Regions from separate parts of the Flavobacterium sp. C4GT6 genome, predicted to be linked through region 1. Evidence: riboswitches for the same ligand, from Rfam matches in the RefSeq annotation. Region 1 holds a riboswitch; the other holds the start of a gene.

Region 1 (3,421 bases):
GAAAGTTCAGTATTGTGGCCTGATTTTACAGCGGGTTATTTTATACAGTCTATGAGAGGGGTGCAGGATGTAAACGGTACAGAAGTTAATTATGACGGAGCCTTGAGGTTTCAGGGATTTTCTGTAGGTGTGGGGATTCCTATTTTTGCGGGTAATAATATCTCGAAGATAAAAGCGGCAAAAACCAATGCCGAAATGCAGCAAATGCAGGCCGATTACCTGCAGGAACAAATAAGCAGTCAGTATACCCAACAAATGGATCAGTTGGAAACATTTCAGTCGCTTGTAAATTACTATATTACTACGGCGTTGCCTAATGCAGAGGTGATTTCCAACAATTCGTCTAAGGCGTACCTTAACGGTGATATTTCTTATGTAGAATATGTACAGGGACTGGAAACGGCTCTTAACATCAGGATAAACTACATTAATGCTATTAACAACCACAACAATGCAGTGATTAACCTGCAATACCTATTAAATCAGTAACATAAGATGAAAAAGATACAACTTAATATAGCCCTTTATACTATTACGGCAGCTTTTTTGTTTACAGGCTGTGGTAAGAAAACAAATGATGAGCATACTAACGAAGCTCAGACAGAAGAGGCGCACAATCATGCAGAGGAAGAAACAGGAGTTAAGGAAGTAGAACTTAATGAGGCGCAGTTTAAGGCAGCCGACATTGAGTTAGGAACTTATTCCATGAAAAACCTGAGCGAAGTAATAAATGCCAACGGATATACAAAGCTTCCGCCGCAAAACCAGGCCGATGTATCGGTACATATGACGGGGATTGTTACGGCAATCAAAGTGATAGAAGGCGAGGAGGTTAAAAAAGGTCAGGTACTGGCAGTGTTGGAAAGTCCGGAGTTTGCCCGTTTGCAGGAGGCTTACCTTACGTCAAAAAATAATCTGCAGTTCCTGGAACTGGAATACGAAAGACAAAAGATATTAAGCGAGGAGAATGTAAACTCTAAAAAGGTATTTCAGCGTACCAAGTCGGATTACGAAATCGAAAAGGCAAAATTCAATTCGCTTGATAAGCAGCTTAGCATGCTTAACCTGAGTAAAAGCTCTGTAAATTCTATTATGGCAATTACGGCACCAATCTCTGGGCATGTTACAGAAATCAATATCACACTTGGTGCTAATGCAGAGGTTGGTAAACCACTGCTTACCATTGTAGATAATTCTCAACTGCATGTGGATCTTTTAGTTTATGAAAAAGACCTGTATAAAGTTAAACCGGGACAAAACGTTCGTTTTGTACTTACCAATCAAGGTAATACCGAGATTACGGGTAAGATATTCAACATAGGCAAATCGTTTGAAAACGATACTAAGTCGGTTGCCGTTCATGCCGATATTATGAACAAGGAAGAGAAACTGATTGCGGGTATGTATGTAAATGCGCTTATAGATGTAGGAGAAAGGGCAGTACAGGCATTGCCTAATGATGCTATTATAAAGGCAGACGGAAGGGAGTATATTTTTGTTTTGGAAGAAGAACATCATCATGATGAAAAAGAAGGTCACTCTCATGATGACGGACACCATCATGACGACGAAGATACGCATAACCATGATGCTACCGAAGGACACTCTCATGATGATGGTCATGATCATGATAAAGAGGGGGAAATGTACCATTTTCAGCGTATAGAGGTGAAAACCGGTACATCTCAGTTGGGATATACTCAGATTACGGTACTTCAAAAAATAGACAACCATGCTAAAATAGTACTTAAAGGTGCTTATTACATTCAGAGCCATCTTATTAAGAGTGATGGTGGCGGTGGTCATGCTCATTAAAAAATAAAATCTACTTCATAGAAATAAAGCCTCCTCTTTTGGGAGGCTTTATTTTTTAACAGAGCTAACTGTAAGTTTTAATAAAAAAACTATAGATTTGTAATCTACTTTAGGGGTGTCTGCATATTTGCAGGCTGAGATTTTACCCTCTGAACCTGATACAGTTCATACTGGCGTAGGGAAAAGTAAGATGACTTCTTAATAGTGCTGTTGTGCACTTTTTTGCAGCCATTCCTAAAGTATATTATTTAACCTAATATACTGTGAGCGAATGGAATTACTCATTAACAATCAAAAAAAACAATTTGCACAGGAAACGCTTACTATTCAGGCATTGCTTGATATTGAGTCGCCCCAAAAGCAAAAAGGTATTGCTGTTGCCATAAACAATACCGTTATCCCAAAAACCAACTGGGATTCTTTTCTGTTACATCCTTCATATCAAATCCTAATCATTTCTGCCACTCAGGGCGGTTAATCCTTTATACCCAATTCTTAAAACTATTATTATGGAAAACAAAAAGCATCAAATATCCAGAACCCCGTTTGCTAATTCAAAAAAAATATATGTAGACGGACAGATTCACCCTATAAAAGTAGCCATGAGGGAAATTACCCTTAACGATACCCGAATGGCAAACGGAGGTTTGGAAAAAAATCCTCCGGTAACGGTTTATGATACATCAGGACCATATACTGATGAAAATATAGAAATTGATGTAAGGAAAGGACTGCCAAGAATAAGAGAGCAATGGATACTGGACAGGGGAGATGTGGAGGAACTTACCGAAATTTCTTCAAACTATGGTAAAGAACGTCTTAATGATTCGGGTTTGGATAACCTGCGTTTTGAGTACCTGCATAAGCCATTAAAAGCAAAAAAGGGAGCAAATGTTTCTCAGTTATATTATGCCAAAAAAGGGATAATAACACCAGAGATGGAATATATTGCCATTAGGGAAAATCAAAAACTGGAAGCTTTTGAGAAAGAAAACAATAACCTTTGCCAGCAGCACCCGGGTAACAGCTTTGGTGCTAATACACCAAAAAATAAAATAACTCCCGAGTTTGTTCGTAGCGAAGTAGCTGCCGGACGTGCCGTAATTCCAAATAACATAAACCACCCTGAAAGTGAGCCTATGATTATAGGACGTAACTTTCTTGTAAAAATCAATGCCAATATTGGTAACAGTGCCGTTACATCGAGCATTGAAGAAGAGGTTGAAAAAGCCGTATGGGCCTGCCGTTGGGGAGCCGATACTATAATGGATCTTTCGACCGGGAAAAACATCCATGAAACAAGGGAGTGGATTATACGTAATTCTCCGGTGCCTATCGGCACGGTGCCTATTTATCAGGCATTGGAAAAAGTAAAAGGAAAGGCTGAAGACCTTACCTGGGAAATTTTCAGGGATACCCTTATTGAGCAGGCAGAACAGGGAGTATCTTACTTTACAATTCATGCCGGGGTGCTTTTGCGTTACATCCATCTAACAGCCAGTCGTGTTACAGGCATAGTATCGAGAGGAGGCTCTATTATGGCTAAGTGGTGTTTGTTCCATCATAAGGAAAATTTCCTGTATACTCATTTTGAAGAAATATGTGA
Region 2 (3,421 bases), on a different contig from region 1:
AAGCCTCATCCATATTTGGGGTAATTAGTGTAACCAACGGAAAAAGTTGTGAAACGATTACCGCTATAGTAGCATCTTCAATGAGCTTATCACCACTGGTAGCCACCATAACCGGATCGAACACTACCGGAATATCAGGGTATTTTTTAAGGGTAGCCGCAATTACCTCAACAAGCTGAGAGGTATGTACCATTCCTATTTTTATGGCATCAGGGCGTATGTCTTCCATAACGGCATCCAGCTGCTGCTCTACAAATTGTGCAGGAACATTATGTATACCTCTTACCCCTGTGGTATTTTGTGCAACCAGTGCGGTAATAACCGACATGCCATAACAACCCAATGCAGAAAATGTTTTCAAATCGGCCTGAATCCCTGCTCCTCCGCTGGGATCGGTACCTGCTATGGTTAATACTATTGGGTATGTATATTTCTCTTTCATGCTGTTTCTATTAAGTTTCGTAATGCCTGAGCAGCCATAGCAGGATTGTCAGCCGCACATATTGCCGACACCACCGCAAGGCAATCGGCTCCTGCCTGTATTACCTCCTGAGCATTTGTTTCATTAATTCCTCCTATTGCTACAAGTGGCTTATTTGTAATACTTTTTATTTTGGCAATCCCCTCCAGCCCCCATTCGGTAACGGTATCGGTTTTGGTTGGTGTAATAAATACCGGACTTACACCAAGATAATCGGCATATTGAATTTCCTTTCCTGTTAGCTGTTCCAAATACTCTACCGAATACCCCGTCATATTACAATCAGGCCATTTCTTTTTAATTTCAGACGGAGGCACATCAGTATTTCCTACATGAACCCCATAAGCAGTACAGTTTACTGCTACCAAAGGATTATCATTTACAATAAGCGGTACCTGATACCTGTCCAGCATTTCCTTTAGCCTTAAGCTGCTTTCAAGAAAATCAGGATAACTTTTGTTCTTCTCCCTTATCTGTACCAAATCGACTCCGCCTTTCACTGCCTGTTCGGCAACCCAAAGCATATCCCTGCCACAGCAGGCTTCTTGGCTTATTACCAGATATAGCTTATATGGAAACGGCTTAGTCATTTTTAATAGTTACTTTTAGATGAGTGTTGAATTCATCTTCGGTAATATTATACAACTTATCCAGCAGATGCATTTGCAAACTACCCGGTCCTTGAGACAGTGGTACGGCAATCTCTCCTGCAATACCCAGTAATGCCATAGCTCCTGCTGTAGCTACAACAGGATTATCAGGTTCACTAGCTACAAAAGCACCAATAAGAGCCGTGGCAGTACAGCCAAGCCCGGTTACTTTTGTCATCATTACATGTCCGTTATCGATAAGTATTTTTTGATTTGCGGAAACAATCACATCGGTAGCACCCGATATGCAAACTACTGCTCCTGTATTTTCGTTAAGCCATTTGGCAGAAGCTATAGCCTCTCCAGACTGATGTGTACTGTCTACCCCTTTTGTTTGTCCTCCGGCATTAGCCAGTGCCATAATCTCTGAAGCATTACCACGGATTACTGCCGGCCTGTATTTTAAAAGTTCAGCTACCGTAGTATTACGAAGATTACTTGCCCCCGCCCCTACAGGATCCAACACCCAGGGTTTACCCAATTGCTGAGCTTTGGCTGCTGCCTTATACATGCTTTCTATCCAGTATTCATCTAATGTACCTATATTTATAATCGTAGCTCCGCAAATGCTCACCATCTCTTCAAGCTCAGCATGTGCATGTGCCATAATAGGCGATGCTCCTGCTGCCAGTAGTGCATTTGCCGTATTGTTCATTACCACATAATTGGTAATATTATGTACTAAAGGGGAATTTTGCCTTAGCTGTAAAACAGATTTCCAAAGGGACTCTCTCATATTTAAGTTTTTTATGGTACGTAAATATGGCTTAAGAGTTTCCCGAAAAGAAATCAGGATATAGAAGTGTATACAGATACGCTTTTCCCTACGCCGGTATAAACCGAATCAGGTTCAAAGGGACTCTCTCAATTCTTTACAGAATACCCCTAAAGCCAGCATCAAATATACATATAGTTATGGTGTGAATAAAGCACTCACTGTTAAAATAAAAAAAGGGCTTAAAAAGCCCTTTTGTATATTATGATAATTATTATTAAAACCTGTTATCTCCGTCAAGCAGATTACCCAATCCGCCCAGTATGCTTCCTTCACCTCTTTGCTGACCTCCACCCTGTGGTGCCGATGCATAAATTCTGCCTGCCAGCCTGCTAAACGGTAACGATTGTATATATACCACACCCGGACCGCGAAGTGTTGCATAAAACAATCCTTCTCCTCCAAAAATGCTGTTTTTAATACCGCCTACAAATTCGATGTCATAATGCACATCTTTAGTGAAACCTACAATACAGCCTGTATCTACCTTAAGTACTTCGCCTGCCTGTAATTCTTTGCGTGCCAGTGTACCTCCGGCGTGTACAAATGCCATACCGTCACCTTCGAGTTTCTGCATAATGAAACCTTCACCTCCAAACAGACCTCTGCCCAGTTTTCGGGAGAACTCAATCCCTACCGACACTCCTTTTGCCGCACAAAGGAAAGCATCCTTTTGGCAGATAAAGCGTCCGCCGTATTTGTTTAGGTCTATGGGTACAATTTTACCCGGATAAGGAGAGGCAAAGCTTACTTTTCGTTTACCGTGGTATTGGTTTAAAAACACAGTCATGAACAGGCTTTCCCCTGTAAGCAGCCTTTTTCCTGCCGAGAACAGCTTACCCATAACACCCTGTGTTTGGTTAGAACCGTCGCCAAAAATGGTATCCATGTGTATACCGGTATCCATCATCATAAAGCTTCCTGCCTCTGCCACTACAGCTTCCTGCGGATCAAGCTCTATTTCTACATATTGCATTTCTTCACCATATATATGGTAGTCAATTTCGTGTGATGTCATTTTCTTTATTGTTTTTTGATTTGATTAATTATTAGTTGTCAAAATACACTATTTGTTACACCCTAACCTAAGTTATAGAGCAGTACAAGGCTAAACACATAGAGCAGGAATATAACCAGTGTATCCCAAGCCATAAATATCCTTTTCTTCTGGTACGGGAATATAAAACCTATAATAGCCACAGCTGTCATCATCAGCACAATAAAAACCGTCATTACATTAATATCGGCAGCATCTTTTAAAAGAAGTCCTTTGGTATATAATATATCGTCTATAAACAGTATGAAGATATTAAAGATGTTGCTTCCTAAAAGATTACCAACAGCCATATCGGCAGACCCCATTCTTACGGCAGCTACAGAAACAGCAATCTCAGGCAGTGATGTAGATACCGCTAAAAACAGTGTACCCACAAACGATTTGCCCAGTCCTGTCTGTTCGGCAATATGCTCGGCAAAAAATGGCAGGGATAATGCAACAACAATAATAATTAACGC

What was found. Region 1 has a riboswitch for thiamine pyrophosphate ahead of thiS (sulfur carrier protein ThiS). Riboswitches for the same ligand answer to the same signal wherever they lie in the genome.
Region 2: linked by a shared signal. The riboswitch ahead of thiM (hydroxyethylthiazole kinase) and the one ahead of thiS (sulfur carrier protein ThiS) in region 1 are both predicted to bind thiamine pyrophosphate.

Annotation. Positions count from the first base shown of each region.
Region 1 is NZ_JAZGZU010000001.1:21,068-24,488, forward strand. It holds gene V3Z67_RS00075 (CusA/CzcA family heavy metal efflux RND transporter) at 1-489, shown strand, start outside; gene V3Z67_RS00080 (efflux RND transporter periplasmic adaptor subunit) at 496-1,815, shown strand; TPP riboswitch at 1,917-2,014, shown strand; gene thiS (sulfur carrier protein ThiS) at 2,087-2,293, shown strand; gene thiC (phosphomethylpyrimidine synthase ThiC) at 2,325-3,421, shown strand, end outside.
Region 2 is NZ_JAZGZU010000009.1:50,858-54,278, reverse strand. It holds gene thiD (bifunctional hydroxymethylpyrimidine kinase/phosphomethylpyrimidine kinase) at 1-442, opposite strand, end outside; gene thiE (thiamine phosphate synthase) at 439-1,071, opposite strand; gene thiM (hydroxyethylthiazole kinase) at 1,064-1,867, opposite strand; TPP riboswitch at 1,936-2,028, opposite strand; gene V3Z67_RS11710 (TIGR00266 family protein) at 2,124-2,924, opposite strand; gene V3Z67_RS11705 (sodium:calcium antiporter) at 2,987-3,421, opposite strand, start outside.